Linked DNA regions of Telluria mixta. Each later gene encodes a partner of the first gene's protein in a complex. Links are inferred from orthologs where the notes say so. Each region holds a gene or a part of one and is shown on either strand. Other genes may lie near its edges.

What was found. Proteins that work in one complex are often made in the same cells at the same time.
Region 2: the proteins of P0M04_RS12670 (region 1) and dapF are in contact, whole or in part, in a solved structure (PDB 5YGU), measured with the Escherichia coli proteins. The link is inferred for Telluria mixta from one-to-one orthologs.

What each region holds. Positions count from the first base shown.
Region 1 is NZ_CP119520.1:2,821,457-2,828,769, forward strand. What follows is about bases 2,404-5,248. They hold P0M04_RS12670 (RNA pyrophosphohydrolase), read right to left. Parts: upstream 4,253-5,248; coding sequence 3,554-4,252; downstream 2,404-3,553. Other genes in these bases: P0M04_RS12660 (DUF1841 family protein), read right to left, coding at 2,460-2,885; P0M04_RS12665 (hypothetical protein), read right to left, coding at 2,956-3,444; P0M04_RS12675 (proline--tRNA ligase), read left to right, coding at 4,462-5,248. Also shown: P0M04_RS12640 (GNAT family N-acetyltransferase), read right to left, coding at 13-600; P0M04_RS12645 (AAA family ATPase), read right to left, coding at 597-1,451; P0M04_RS12650 (c-type cytochrome), read left to right, coding at 1,681-2,019; P0M04_RS12655 (c-type cytochrome), read left to right, coding at 2,030-2,386; more of P0M04_RS12675, read left to right, coding at 5,249-6,195; P0M04_RS12680 (lytic transglycosylase domain-containing protein), read left to right, coding at 6,195-6,845; P0M04_RS12685 (LysR substrate-binding domain-containing protein), read right to left, coding at 6,857-7,313. UniProt on the Escherichia coli protein: Master regulator of 5'-end-dependent mRNA decay.
Region 2 is NZ_CP119520.1:1,769,631-1,776,989, reverse strand. Bases 3,054-5,944 are described here. They hold dapF (diaminopimelate epimerase), read right to left. Parts: upstream 4,986-5,944; coding sequence 4,122-4,985; downstream 3,054-4,121. Other genes in these bases: P0M04_RS07785 (lysophospholipid acyltransferase family protein), read right to left, coding at 5,857-5,944; P0M04_RS07790 (lysophospholipid acyltransferase family protein), read right to left, coding at 4,997-5,860; P0M04_RS07800 (tetratricopeptide repeat protein), read left to right, coding at 3,054-4,106. In the rest of the region: tyrosine recombinase XerC, read right to left, coding at 1-101; P0M04_RS07810 (DUF484 family protein), read right to left, coding at 103-768; P0M04_RS07805 (porin), read right to left, coding at 949-2,022; more of P0M04_RS07800, read left to right, coding at 2,505-3,053; more of P0M04_RS07785, read right to left, coding at 5,945-6,708; metK (methionine adenosyltransferase), read left to right, coding at 6,888-7,359. UniProt on the Escherichia coli protein: Involved in the succinylase branch of the L-lysine biosynthesis and in the biosynthesis of the pentapeptide incorporated in the peptidoglycan moiety. Catalyzes the stereoinversion of LL-2,6-diaminopimelate (L,L-DAP) to meso-diaminopimelate (meso-DAP).

The DNA of each region.
Region 1 (7,313 bases):
GCCGCGCCTCTTTTACTCTGCGTGGCGCGCGAGGCGATAGTGCAGGTGCGACTTGATCTCGTGCCACTCGCCGCGCACGATGCTGTACATGACCGTGTCGCGCACCGTCCCGTCGCGTCGCGGCGCATGGTGGCGCAGCACGCCGTCCTTCTTCGCACCCAGGCGCTCGATGGCGGCCTGCGACGCATAATTGAAATTATCGGTGCGCAGGCCGACGACGGCGCAGCCCAGCGTGTCGAACGCGTGCGACAGCAGCAGGAGCTTGCAGCTCGTGTTGACGTGGCTGCGCTGGCGGCTCTTCGCGTACCAGGTGTAGCCGATCTCCACGCGGTCGATCGCGGGCATGATGTCGTGGTAGCTGGTCGTGCCGATCACCGTGTCGCTGGACGCGTCGACGACGGCGAAGGCGACCCGGTTACCCATTTCCAGCGCCGTGCGGATATACGCTTCCGTATCCTGCGGCTCCGGCACGGACGTGATGCGCAGGTTCCACAGTTCGCCGTCCGCCGCCGCCGCGCGCAGGCCGTCCAGGTGGTGCAGCGCGAGCGGCTCCAGGCGCACGCCGTTGAATTCGAGGGTGACGGGATCGACGTGGATCATCGGTTGTGCCTCGCCATCGCCACCAGGCGCTCGAACAGGCTCACGTCCTGCTCGTTCTTCAGCAGGGCGCCCGCGAGCGGCGGCACGATCGTCTTGCCGTCCTGGCTGCGCAGGATCTCCGCCGGGATGTCCTCTGCCAGCAGGAGCTTCAGCCAGTCGAGGAATTCCGACGTCGACGGCTTTTTCTTCAGGCCCGGCACGTCGCGCAGTTCGTAAAAACTCTGCAGCGCGGCGGACAGCAGGTCGGCCTTCAGGGTCGGGTAGTGGACCTTGACGATTTCCGCCATCGTGTCACGGTCGGGGAATTTAATGTAGTGGAAGAAGCAGCGGCGCAGGAAGGCGTCCGGCAGATCCTTCTCGTTGTTCGACGTGATGATCACGAGGGGGCGGTGCTTCGCCACGACCATCTCGCGCGTCTCGTACACGTAGAACTCCATGCGGTCCAGTTCCCGCAGCAGGTCGTTCGGGAATTCGATGTCGGCCTTGTCGATCTCGTCGATCAGCAGCACGACCGGCTCCGGCGCCGTGAATGCCTGCCACAGCACGCCCTTGACGATGTAGTTATGAATGTCGCGCACGCGCTCGTCGCCCAGCTGCGAATCGCGCAGGCGCGAGACGGCGTCGTATTCGTACAGGCCCTGCTGGGCCTTCGTCGTGGACTTGATGTGCCACTGCAGCAGCGGCATGTCCAGCGCGGCCGCGACCTCTTCGGCCAGCATGGTCTTGCCGGTGCCGGGTTCGCCCTTGATCAGCAGGGGCCGGGCAAGGGTGAGGGCGGCGTTGACCGCCAGTTTCAGGTCGGCGGTGGCGACGTAGTTGTCGCTGCCTTCGAAGCGTCGGGGTGCGTGCATGGGCCTGACTCGGTGCTAGGGAGATGCCGACGAGTATATGCCAGAACCGCGACGCGGGCAGGGCGTCCATGCTGCGCTGCCCAATGGACTCGACTATATTCTTCGGATAGAATCGATTGGATCGTGGCAAAAATGCCATTGCAGTTGCAGTACCGGGGGTCTAGAAAACCTGCTGCCGCCGCACGGGTCGCAAGGCGCCCTATCGATTCAACCCAACGATAGGTCATCCATGAAAATTTCAACAGCATTACTCGTGCTGGCAGCCGGCGCCTCGATGGCCGGCACGGCCGGCGCAGCCGACATCGTCGGCAATCCGAAGGCAGCACCCAACAAGATCGAACAGTGTATCGGCTGCCACGGCATCCCCGAATACAAGGGCACGTTCCCTGAAGTCTATCGCGTACCGAAGATCGGCGGCCAGTCGGCGAAGTACATCGAAGCAGCGCTGCAGGCATACAAGAAAGGCGACCGCAACCACCCGTCCATGCGTGGTATCGCGGCCAGCCTGTCCGACCAGGACATCGCCGACATCGCCGCCTATTATTCGCAACAGACCCCGTCCAAGTAAGGAGCGCGCCATGAATAAACTGATCGTCGCGCTGACCCTGGGCGCCGCCTCGCTGGCCCTGTCCGGCCAGGCACTGGCTTCGGGCAATGCCGCCAACGGCGCCGAACTGGCGAAAAAATACAACTGCGCGTCCTGCCACGGCGCCGACTACAAGACCCCGATCGATCCCAGCTATCCGAAGCTGGCCGGCCAGCATGCCGACTACCTCGTGCACGCGCTGACGGCGTACAAGCGCGGCAACAAAGCCGCCAACGGCCGCAACAACCCGATCATGGCCGGCATGGCCCAGCCGTTGTCGGATCGCGACATGGCCGACATCGCCGCCTACCTGCAAAGCCTGCCTGCAGCGCTCGTCACGAAGCGCTGATCAGGCTTCGTCCAATAAAAATCCCTCGCACCGGCATGGCCGGGTCGAGGGATTTTTTTACGGGAGTGTCTGCTCAGCGCACGCGCTTGCGCACGCACTCCACGTACGCGTCGGTATCCGGCTGCGTGCCGTGGCGCTGCGCCGACCAGATCATCTCGCCCAGGCATTCCATGATGCCGTGGTGCGCCTCGTGCTCGCCCACGCGCGCGGCCAGCGCCTCGTAGGCGGCGCGGATGCCGCGCGGCTGGTCGATCGACACCTGTTCCGTGATCGACAGGTGCATCGACAGGTGCAGGAACGGATTCGGTTTGCCGCCTTCGACGGAATAGTCGCGCGCCACCGCCGCATCCGCGTCCGTCAGCTCGTCGTGGTATTCGGGATGCTGCTCGATCCAGTCGGCGGCGATGGCGTCCATCGGGGTCAGGATCTCGCCCGCGCGGCGCTTGCGCAAGGCCTCGCAGAAAAAGCGGCGGACGTCGTTGGAGGAGGGGGTGAACATGGAGAAAACCGTCGGAAAACCAGGAGGAAGGGCGTCATTGTAGCGCGATGGCGCCGGCCTCGCTGCGCGGTCAGAGATCCGGCAGGTCCAGCTCGAGCGTGCCGTGCCAGGGCACTTGCTGCCAGCGCGCGTCGAGCGCCAGCACCGCGTCGAACAGCCGCCTGCCGATATCCGCGGGGAGTGTCGGCACGCTGCGGCCGCGTCCCGTGCACGCCGTGCGCACGCCTTCGTCGAACATCGCCGCGTCGAACGTGCCGCTCCACAGCTGCGCCTGCAGGCTCTCGACGACGGCTTCCGCATGGATGGCCTGGTCGGCAAGCGCCGCGTTGCCCGGATCGTGCGCCTGTTCCATCGCGGGGCCGATGTCGGCACCCGCTGCGATCATGCCGTAGAAGGCGTGGCACCAGCCGAGCGTGGACTCGACGACGTAGTGCACGAGGTCGTGCGGCAGGATGCCCTGGCGCGGCATCGCGCAGCCGGTCGTGCTGCCGTCGCGGCGCACGCAGAGAAGGTCGTCGTATTTATCGGTGCGGCCGCGGCGGGTGGCGATCAGTTTCATAAGAGAGAAACTTTAACAAAATTGAAACATTAAACGTAAAAAAGGCAAAGACAACCGCTCGCACGGCTGCTTTGCCTTTGTTGCGTTGCTTCTGCGCTACTCGCGCCGGTCACTCCTTGCGCGTCACACCCTGTTGCGCCAACACCATCTTGGAGCTGCCGGCCGCGTCGGCGATGGCCTTGCTGGCCACCGCCACCGCCTTGCTGCTGGCGTTGGCGTTGGCGTTCGCGGCATTCGCCGCCGGCTTGCTGCCACCGTTGCCATTGCCGCCCTGGCTGCGCCGCTCGTGCGGCTGGCGCAGGTAGCGCGAGCTGTGGCGGCGTTCGCCGTTCGCGGGCCACGTGATGAAACGCGACAGTTCCTGCAGGGCGCGCTGGTACACGTCGCGCTTGAATTCGATGACCACGTCCAGCGGGACCCAGTAATCGTGCCAGCGCCAGGCGTCGAACTCGGGATGGTCGGTCAGGCGCAGGTTGACGTCGTTGTCGCGTGCCACCATACGCAGCAGGAACCAGATCTGCTTCTGGCCGCGGTAGTGACCGCGCACTTCGCGCTTGATGAAGTGGTCGGGCACTTCATAGCGCAGCCAGTCGCGGGTCCGGCCCACGATCTTGACGTGCTCCTGGCGCAGGCCGATTTCTTCCTCGAGCTCGCGGTACATCGCCTGTTCCGGCGTCTCGCCGTATTTGATACCCCCTTGCGGAAATTGCCAAGAATGCTCACGCACCCGCTTGCCCCACCACACCTCGTTGTTGGCGTTCAGCAGGATGATGCCGACGTTGGGGCGAAACCCTTCACGATCGAGCATAATTCACCTCGAAACTTTCTGCCGGCTGATCCCTCTTACTTACGTTTTTACCTAGCAATCCAGATACGTCTGTCGCGCAACCTGCACAGGAACAACAGCATGCACCACGTGTTTAGGACCCATTTGTATAAAGATTGGATGCATCAGCCAGCTAATCCTTTAAAATTAGGTCGATTATAACCCTCTCTTTTTAAAAAGAATTCACCGATATGCGCGCCTCACGATTTTTTATTTCAACGCTCAAAGAAGCGCCCTCCGACGCCGAGATCGTCAGCCATAAACTGATGATGCGCGCCGGGATGATCAAGCGACTCGGCTCCGGCATCTACACGTACATGCCGCTGGGCCTGCGTGTGATTCGCAAGGTCGAGGGCATCATCCGCGAAGAGATGAACAAGGCAGGCGCGATCGAACTCCTGATGCCGCTGGTGCAACCGGCCGAGCTGTGGCAGGAGACGGGCCGCTGGGACAAGATGGGGCCGGAACTGCTGCGCCTCAAGGATCGCCACGGCCGCGACTTCGCGCTGCAGCCGACCTCGGAAGAAGTCGTGACCGACGTCGTGCGCACCGAAGTCAAGTCGTACCGCCAGCTGCCGTTGAATTTTTATCACATCCAGACCAAGTTCCGCGACGAGCGCCGTCCCCGTTTCGGCCTGATGCGCGGCCGCGAATTCACGATGAAGGACGCGTACTCGTTCGACCGTGACGTCGAAGGCATGCAGAAGTCCTACCAGACGATGTTCGACGCCTACGTCAGCATCTTCAACCGCTTCGGCCTGAAGTTCCGCGCGGTGGCGGCCGACAACGGCGCCATCGGCGGCACGGGCTCGCACGAATTCCACGTGATCGCCAGCACCGGCGAGGACGCGCTGGTCTACTGCCCGAACTCCGATTTCGCCGCCAACATGGAAGCGGCCGAGGCGCTGCCGCTGATCGCCCAGCGCGGCGCCGCGACGCAGCCGCTGACGAAAGTCTCCACGCCGAAGACGACCAAGTGCGAAGACGTCGCCAAGCTGCTGGGCATCGGCCTAGACCAGACCGTCAAGTCGATCGCGCTGACGGTCGAGAACGACGTCGACGGCAGGCAGGTCAAGGAAAACTGGCTGCTGCTGCTGCGCGGCGACCATGAACTGAACGAAGTCAAGGTCACGAAAGTGCCGGGCCTGAAGGACTTCCGCTTCGCCAGCGAAGCCGAGATCCTGGAAGCCTACGGCACCGTGCCGGGCTACCTGGGTCCGATCGGCACGAAGCAGCCGGTGAAAGTCGTGGCCGACCGCACCGTCGCCAACATGGCCGATTTCGTGTGCGGCGCCAACGAGGCCGAGTACCACCTGACCGGCGCCAACTGGGGCCGCGACGTGGCCGAACCTCTCGTCGCCGACCTGCGCAACGTCGTCGAAGGCGATGCTTCGCCGGACGGCAAGGGCCAGCTCGCGATCGAGCGCGGCATCGAAGTGGGCCACGTGTTCCAGCTGGGTACCGCGTACTCCGCCGCGATGAACTGCGTCTACCTGGACGAGAAGGGCCAGCCGGCGCCGATGCAGATGGGCTGCTACGGCATCGGCGTGACCCGCATCCTGGGCGCCGCCATCGAACAGAACTTCGACGACAAGGGCATCATCTGGCCGGACGCCATCGCGCCGTTCGAGCTGGTGCTGTGCCCGATGGGCTATGACCGCAGCGATCTGGTGAAGACCGAAACCGATCGCCTGTATGCCGAGCTGCAGGCAGCCGGCGTGGACGTCATCGTCGATGACCGCGGCCTGCGTCCGGGCGCCATGTTCGCCGACTGGGAACTGGTCGGCGTGCCGCACCGCGTCGTGATCGGCGAGCGTGGCCTCAAGGAAGGCAACCTGGAATACCAGGGTCGCCGCGATGCCGAAGCGACCGCCGTTCCCGCCGCGGACATGGTCGGCTTCATCAAGGGCAAGCTGGGCAAGTGATGGCACGACGGTTGATTGGCCGGGCAGCAGCCCGGCTCGGCCCGGTCTTGCTCGCCGCTGCACTGATGAGCAGCGGCGCGGCGCAGGCCGGCAACCAGAAAGAAGAAGCGCTTGCCGATTCGGTCCGGCTCGCGCTCGAAAACGCCATCCGCGATGGCCGGCCGCCCAAGCCGGCCTTCCGCGACGAGGTCGCGCGCGTCCGTTACCAGCAATGGTTCGACGCGATGTCGGCGCGGCTCAAGCGCCGCCTGCCGGACGACCAGACGCGCACGGAATTCCTCGAGATCGCGTGGTACGAAGCGACGCGCGCGGGCCTCGATCCGGGGCTCGTGCTGGGCCTGATCCAGGTCGAGTCGGCGTACCGCAAGTACGCCGTGTCGATGGTCGGCGCGCGCGGCTACATGCAGGTGATGCCGTTCTGGACGAAGGTGATCGGCGATTCGAACCGCCGCGCGCTGTTCGACATGCAGACGAACCTGCGCTACGGCTGCTCGATCCTGCGCATGTACATCGACATGGAAGGCGGCAACCTGTATCTCGCCCTCGGCCGCTACAACGGCAGCCGCGGCAAGCCCGAGTATCCGAATGCGGTGCTCGCGGCGTGGAAGAACTGGGAATTCAAGCAGGGCTTGATGGTGTCCAGCCGCTGATTTTTCTCACCCTACGCCCTGATTTCCTCGATCAGCTGCTGCGCATGCCGCGGCAGCCCCTCGAAGCTGCGCATGCACAGCGACAGCTGGCGCACCGCCCACGCGTCGGCCAGCTCCAGCACGGCGATGTCCATCGTGCGGGCGCAGCGCCGCGCGGCCGGTTCGGACACCAGGCCGATCCCGACCCCGCTCTCCACCATCCGGCACACGGCGTCGAAGCTGCGCAGGCGCACGCGTGCGCGCAACGTGCGGCCGGCGCGTTCGGCCAGCTGGCTCAGGTAGCGGAACAGGGCGCTGTCGCCCGTCAGCGTGACGTGGTCGAAATCGACGAGGCGCGCGAACGTCACCGCTTGTCCCTCCTGCGTGACGAGCGTGCGCGCCAATGCCGGCTGTGCGACGGCCACGATGCGGTCGGTGCAGAACGGGAAGGTCTCGAGGCCGGACAGGTCGACCGTGTCGGCCACGATG
Region 2 (7,359 bases), 1.1 Mb from region 1 along the record:
TCGCGGCCGTAGGCGGCAATTGTGTGGTCGGACAGCTGGCGCTGCGTTTTCAGCTCCGCCAGGTAGCGGCCGGTCCAGTCGTCGGCGGCCGGGGTGTCCATGTCAGCCGAGCAGCGGAGCGAGTGCGGTGCTGGCCGTCTCGCCGATGTGGACGAGGAAATCCGTCGCCATCGCGGCGCTGAAGCGTTCCGGATCGGGCGAACCGAGCACGAGCAGGCCGAAGGCGCTGCCGTTCGCGCGCAGCGGCAGCAGGACGGTCGAGCGCACCGTGTCCGCCTCGGCCAGCCAGCTTGCTGCTTCAAAATCCTTGTTCGGGCCGCAGTACGGCGCGCGCAGGCTGCTGGCGAACAGGCGCACGTCTTCCGAGACGCCGTTCGTGTACCACGTGTCGGCGTGCTCGGGCGCCAGCTTCCACAGGCGCAGCGTGGCTTGCGGCACGATGAAATGCTTGACGAGGCCCTCGGCGACGGCGGCCGGGATCTCGCCCGGCACGCGGGTCCGCAGCAATTGCTGGGTCCAGCCATGAAAACGGTTGGCGATGGCCGCGTTTTCCTCGGCGTGGCGCACCAGCTCGGACATGCGCAGTTCCAGGGCGCGGTACTTGTCGCGCATGACTTCCATCTGGCGTTCCTGCAGCGAGACCGCGCGGCCCGTGAGTGGGCTCGACAGTTTTACTTCGCCCAGCAGGGTGGCGTGCTCCACGAAGAATTGCGGATGGTCGAGCAGGTATTGGGCGATGGCGGCGGAATCCAGTGTTGCGGCGGTCATGTGCGGCTTGCGAGATGGGTAGACCGTTCATTTTAACCGACAGCAATGCGCCGGCGCAGATTTCCTGTCTGCACTGTGCCGCCGTTGCATCATCGACACCCGGAAAAAGCCAAGGGCGGACCCGGTTGCCAGGTCCGCCCTTGCGGAAGCGATGCAGCGGGGTTTCCCCCGCAGCTCAGCTTAGAACGAGTGGTTCAGGCCCACGTCGTAGTGGTTGACGGTCGGGGTAGCAGCAGGTGCGCCGGTCGTCTGATTGCGGATATGGGTCTTGCGTGATGCGTCAACGTACAGGTAGGTACGCTTCGACAGGCTGTACTCGTAGCCCAGCGAATACTGGCGGGTGATCAGGTCGTGCAGGCGGACGTTTTCTTCCTGCTTCTTCAGACCAAAGCCAGCCAGCACTTTGCCCGGGCCGACAGCGTAGGTTGCACCGATTTCCGCGCCTTTGATGGTCGGACGCTGGGTATTGATGTGCTCCATGTTCTGGTGCGAGTAGGTACCCATCAGTTTCAGTTCCGGGGTCACCGAGAACGAACCTGCGACCGACCAGACTTTCGATTCGACGGCGTTGCGCTCGTAAGCCAGCATCGCGGCGGCCGGACCGTTGTTGTAGGTACCAGCGATCGAGAACGGGTTGGCCGAAGCCTGTGCGCCCGTAGCGTAGGTGGTAGCGCCTGCGCCGACACCGGCCACGCCGCCGCCGTTGGCTTCTTTCGAGGCCCACGAAGCGTTCACCTGGAAGCCATTGGCGACCGGCGAGTTATAGAAGATCGCGTTCGAGATACGGTTGTTGTTCGGGCCGCTGCCGCCGACGTCCAGCGGAGCCGAGTTGAAGCCGGCGACCGAGATGTCGGTGTAGAAACCGGCCGGCGACGGCAGGCCGTGCCACGGTTCGAACGAACCGACGATTTCCTGGAACGGGGTCAGGCCACGGCCCAGACGGATCATACCGAAGTCGCCCTGCAGGCCGACGCGGCTCTGGCCCTGGAACAGCGGACGGCCGTTGTTCTCGGTGGTGCCAGTGTCCGGCTCGTAACGCATTTCGATCTGGAACAGTGCTTTCAGGCCGTTGCCCAGGTCTTCGGTGCCTTTGAAGCCCAGGGTGTTGGCGGCGCGCTTGCCGATAGCCAGGGTGTTGTCGGTACGCTTGACCATGCCGACGTCGACGTTACCGTAGATTTGAACGGCGGTTTGAGCTTGTGCCACACCGGCGAATGCGCCCAGCAGAGCGGCTGCCACGAGGGTTTTTTTCATCTTAATTTTTATCCTAAAAAGTGAATCGAAGGAATCCAGAGAGCATTGAGATTTTTATTAGTTGCTGAACACTCGGATGTGTGAACCTTAAATGCTTAATGCGTCAAGATTGTCTGATTTGTCAATTATGACTGTTGCACTTGGTCGAAAGCCAATAAATCCAATCGTGCTGTTGTATTTTCGAAACGGCCGCGCCGGCAAACCGGGCGCACCTTAAGGCTCGTTTAAGTTTCTAAACATCATCATTCTGTCCCCGTACCACGGCAGGGTTTGTGCGGGCTCAAAGGCCTTTGGAATCGTAGCCGAATCGCATCGCCGCGGCTTTAGACTCTGGCCCATCCGACGTCCATTGTTACCGCAGTGCGCGCCACATGAGCTCATCAGTAGCGCAACGCAGGCGATCTCGCGCGTATCTTCGCGCATTGTGCATGCGAAATGGAACTGCGTACATTTCTAGGCGTCTCTAACATCCAGATAAGACGATGGCAAATCGTGAAGAACTGGCGGTCATCCGCGGCGCACGTGCCGGGCGCGCCGAATCGCAACTGGCCCTGGGCCGGCTCTATCTGTTCGGCAGTGCCGGACTGCCGAAGAGCCTGCCCACGGCCCTCCACTGGCTCGACCGCGCCGCACAGCAGGGTTGCGATGAAGCATGGCAATTGATCGGGAACCATATTCCGATCGATCTCGCGCGTGACAGCCTGCAGCCGGTCACCGGCTGGTACGAACGGGCGTACGACGGCGGCCTCGTGCGCGCCGGGCTCGTCTACGCCCAATTGGTGCTGGGCGCGCTGAACGATGGCCAGTGCACGCCGGCCCAGCGCGCCAAGGCGCTGCGCGCGCTGGAAGATGCGGCCCGTGCCGGCTTCCCGGAGGCGCAGTGGCTGCTCGCGCGCGAACATGGCGCCGCCCCGCCCGAGACGGACGAGCCGGCCGCCCGCGCGCCCGTGGCCAGCCCGGCGGGCCAGCGCTGGCTGCGCCAGGCGGCGGACAGCGGCGTCGGCGCGGCGCAGTTCGCCCTGCTGGAACAGGACTGGAACGCGGGCCGCTGGTCCGCCTGGCTGGAGCGGGCGCTCCCGCTGGCGCGCGTCCTGGCCGGTTCCGATGCCGCGCAGGACCACACGGCCGCCCGCCTGGCGCCGGACGAAGTGTTGCTGCTGTCGCGCTGCGCCCGGCTCGTCGCGGCGAACGAGGCGCCGCACGACGTCGGCCAGGACGAATTGCTGCGGTTCTGGGAAATCGCCGCGACCGAACAGGACCGCCATGCCCAGTTCGCGCTCGGCCTGTGGTGCGCCCGCATGCGGGTGGACGGCAAACGCCTGCCCGGCAGCCATGGCGCGGCCAACTTCAAGAAGGCCGTGCGCTGGCTGACGCAGGCCGGCGAGCAGGGCCTGGCCGAAGCCTGGTACGCCCTGTCGCGCATCTATATCAAGCCGGAATTCTCCCAGCGCAATGTGCTGGAAGCGCAGAAATACCTGGAGCGCGCGGCGGAGATGGGCTATCGCGACGCCCAGCTGGAATGCGGGAATGCGGCGTGGCGTGCGCGCCGCGAGAACGAGAACAACGACGTGCGCGCGCTGTTCTGGTTGCAGAAGGCGGCGGCGCAGGCTTGTCCCAAGGCCGCGGCCGCGCTGCGCAAGCTGGCGCCGCGCCTGCCCGGCGCCTGGAAAGACCTGGGCGCGCTGGCCGGACGCGACCTGGCGGCCCATCCGCTGCTGGCCGCGCGCCTGGAACTGGCGGTGGCCTTTGGCCTGAGCCGGGCCGAGGCGCTGTTGCTGGACATCCGCGGCGCCGACCGCGGCCACTGCCTCGTGATCGACATTCGCGCCAGCTACGGACGCAGCCGGCGCCGGCTGATCTCGGTGGAAACGGCGCAGGAGCGCCAGTTGCTCGACCGCGTGGCGCTCGTCTTCGAGAACGTCGATTGCGGTCTGGGTGGACCGGAAGGGAATTACCGCCAGCGCCTGTACCGGCTGCGCAGCTTGCTGCCGGAGATGGCGAGTGCGGAGTCCGCGACGGACGAACCGGAAGAGTCCCCGGCGCCGGACGGCGCGCCGGATGGTGACTACTCGCTCGCCGCCTGAATCAGATCCCGATTTTCAAATGTCGATTTCGCCTTCGAACACGGTCTCGGCCGGACCGCTCATATAAACAGGCTGGCCTTCGCCGGCCCAGTTGATGGTCAGCTTGCCGCCGCGGGCCTGGACTTGCACGGGCGAGTCCAGCAGGCCACGCCGGATGCCGGCCACGACGGCGGCGCAGGCGCCGGTGCCGCAGGCCAGCGTCTCGCCGGCACCGCGTTCGTAGACGCGCAGCTTCACATGGCCGCGGTCCACGATCTGCAGGAAGCCGGCGTTCACGCGGCGCGGGAACCGCGGATGATGCTCGATCTGCGGGCCCGTTTCGAGGACGGGGGCCGTGTCGACGTCGGCGACGACCTGCACCGCGTGCGGGTTGCCCATCGAGACCGTCGACACGAGCACGGTCTGTTCCTGGCCCTTGTTCGAGACGGTGATCGGCCACAGCGTGTCGCGGCCTTCGGCAACGCCTTCCAGGCCGGCCGCATCGAACGGGACGCGGGCCGGTTCCAGGATCGGGGCGCCCATGTCCACCGTGATGCTGCCGTCGTCTTCCAGGCGCGGCGTGATGATGCCGCTCATCGTTTCGACGCGGATGCTGCGCTTGTCGGTCAGGCCCTTGTCGCTGACGAAGCGGACGAACGCGCGCGAGCCGTTGCCGCATTGTTCGACTTCGCCGCCGTCATTGTTATAGATGCGGTAGCGGAAATCGCTGCCTTCCGTGGCCGGGCGCTCGACGATCAGGATCTGGTCGGCACCGATGCCGAAGCGGCGGTCGGCGAGGCGGCGCCATTGTTCCGGGCCGAGGTCGATGTCCTGGTTGATCGCGTCGATGACGATAAAATCGTTGCCGGCGCCATGCATCTTGGTGAACTTGAGTTTCATGGTATCTGTCATTAATCGTAGAACGAGGGCTCGCCGGGCGGCCGGGTCTTGAAGCGCTTATGCGTCCAGAAGTACTCGGCCGGATGTTCGTGCACGCGGTCCTCGATGAAGGCGTTCATGCGACGGGTGGCGGCGATGATATCGTCGCCCGGAAAATCTTCCCATGCAGGATAGAACTCTACCCGGTATCCCTTGTAGTTGGGCAGGAAAGTGGCGACGACCGGGATGACTTTTGCGCCGGTCGCGCCCGCCAGCCGGCCCATCGCCGTCAACGTGGCGGCCGGGATGCCGAAGAACGGGACGAAGGTCGCATCCTTTTCGCCGAAGTCCATGTCCGGCAGCATGAAGTAGGGGAGGCCTTCGCGCAGTGCGCGGATGATCGGCTTGATGCCGTCGGTGCGCGTGAACAGACGCACCGGGCCATAGCGTTCGCGGCCATAACGCAACAAATCGTCGAATGCCTTGTTCTTTTGCGGCGAATACATCGTCGACAGCGGCACGACGCGCGACGCCACGCCGGCCACGTCCAGGCACACGAAGTGCGGACAGAACACGATGGTCGGGCCGCTTTCCATCTGTTCCTTCGGCACCTTGGGGACGATCTCGATCAGGCCCTGGATGCGCTCGAACGGCGCCCACCAGATCAGCGAGCGCTCCAGGATGCTGCGCGAATAGGCCATGAAATGGCGCTTGGCGATATCGACCCGCTCCGCTTCGCCCAGTTCGGGCATGCACAGGCGCAGGTTGACCAGCGCGATCTTGCGGCGCTTGGGAATCGCGTAATACATCAGCCAGCCGACGGCGTTGCCGATGCGACCAAGGACAGGCAGCGGCAGGAAGTGCAGCAGCCACAACAGGAAAATCAGGAACCTCATGCGACGGTCTCGGGGTGCGGTGCTTCGACGCCTTGCGGCTTCTTGTAGCGGTTATAACTCCAGAAATACTGGGCGGGGCAGAAGGCGATGAGCTTCTCCATCTGGCGGTTGATGGCGGCGGCCTGCTGGGCCGCATCGCCGTCCAGCGACCCTTCGAACGGGACGAAGCGGATGGCGAAGCCGCGGCCGCGCGGCAGGCGTTCCGCGTACACGGTCAGGATATCGGCCTTGCCCAGCTGGGCCAGCTTGGCGGGCAGGGTCATCGTATAGGCGTCGCGGCCGAAGAATGGCGCCCACACGCCTTCTCCTTCCTGCGGAACCTGGTCCGGCAGCACGCCGACCGGCTGGCCGCCCCGCAGCGCCTTGACGAGCATGCGCACTCCGGCCAGGTTGGCGGGCGCCAGGTGCATGTGCTGGCGCTCGCGGGCACCCTCGACGAGCGGTTTCAGGGCGCTCTGGCGCGGCGGGCGGTACATGACCGTCAGTTCGACGCGCAGCGAGACTTGCTGGGCGGTCAGTTCGAAGCAGCCCAGGTGCGGCGTGAGGAAGACGATGCCGCGGCCGGCGTCGAGCTGGCGCTGGACCAGTTCCCAGTTTTCCATGGTGACGTGCCGGGTGACGCGCTCCTGCGGCGCGCACCAGACGAACGGCAGCTCGGCGATGGCCTTGCCGGACTCGGCGATCGCGGCGCGCAGATGGCCGCCGTAGCCGGCCTGTTCGAGGTTCTCGCGCAGGCGCCGGCGGTGCGACGGCGAGAGCAGATAGACGATCCAGCCGAGCGCGGCGCCGAGCGCATGCAGGACGCGCAACGGCAAAAACGACAGGATCCGAAACAAAAGGACAAGCATTTATTGATTTAGGGTAGAGAACCGACGAGTTGCTGTGCCAGAATTTTTGGAGGAGCGTAAAATACCACTTTGTAGCATCCGCGGAGTTAATGACAACTTGCGAAGCGGAATATAAATCTCGCTAAAGCGTCGCAGGCCTTGGTGCTGCGGCAATTTTCATAACAGTATCAGGAGCCTTAATGTCTTCCAACGACTACCTCTTCACTTCCGAGTCCGTCTCGGAAGGCCATCCGGACAAGGTCGCCGACCAGATTTCCGACGCCATCCTCGACGCCATCCTCGAACAGGATCCGCGCGCGCGCGTGGCTGCCGAGACCCTGTGCAACACGGGTCTGGTCGTCCTGGCCGGAGAGATCACGACGCACGCAAACGTCGATTATATTCAAGTTGCACGCAATACCATCAAGCGCATCGGTTACGACAACACCGACTACGGCATCGACTATAAAGGTTGCGCCGTGCTCGTCGCCTATGACAAGCAGTCGCCGGACATCGCCCAGGGCGTGGACGAAGGTGCTGGCCTCGACCTCGACCAGGGCGCCGGCGACCAGGGCCTGATGTTCGGTTACGCGTGCGATGAGACGCCGGAACTGATGCCGGCCGCTATTTATTATGCGCACCGCCTCGTCGAGCGCCAGTCGCAGCTGCGCA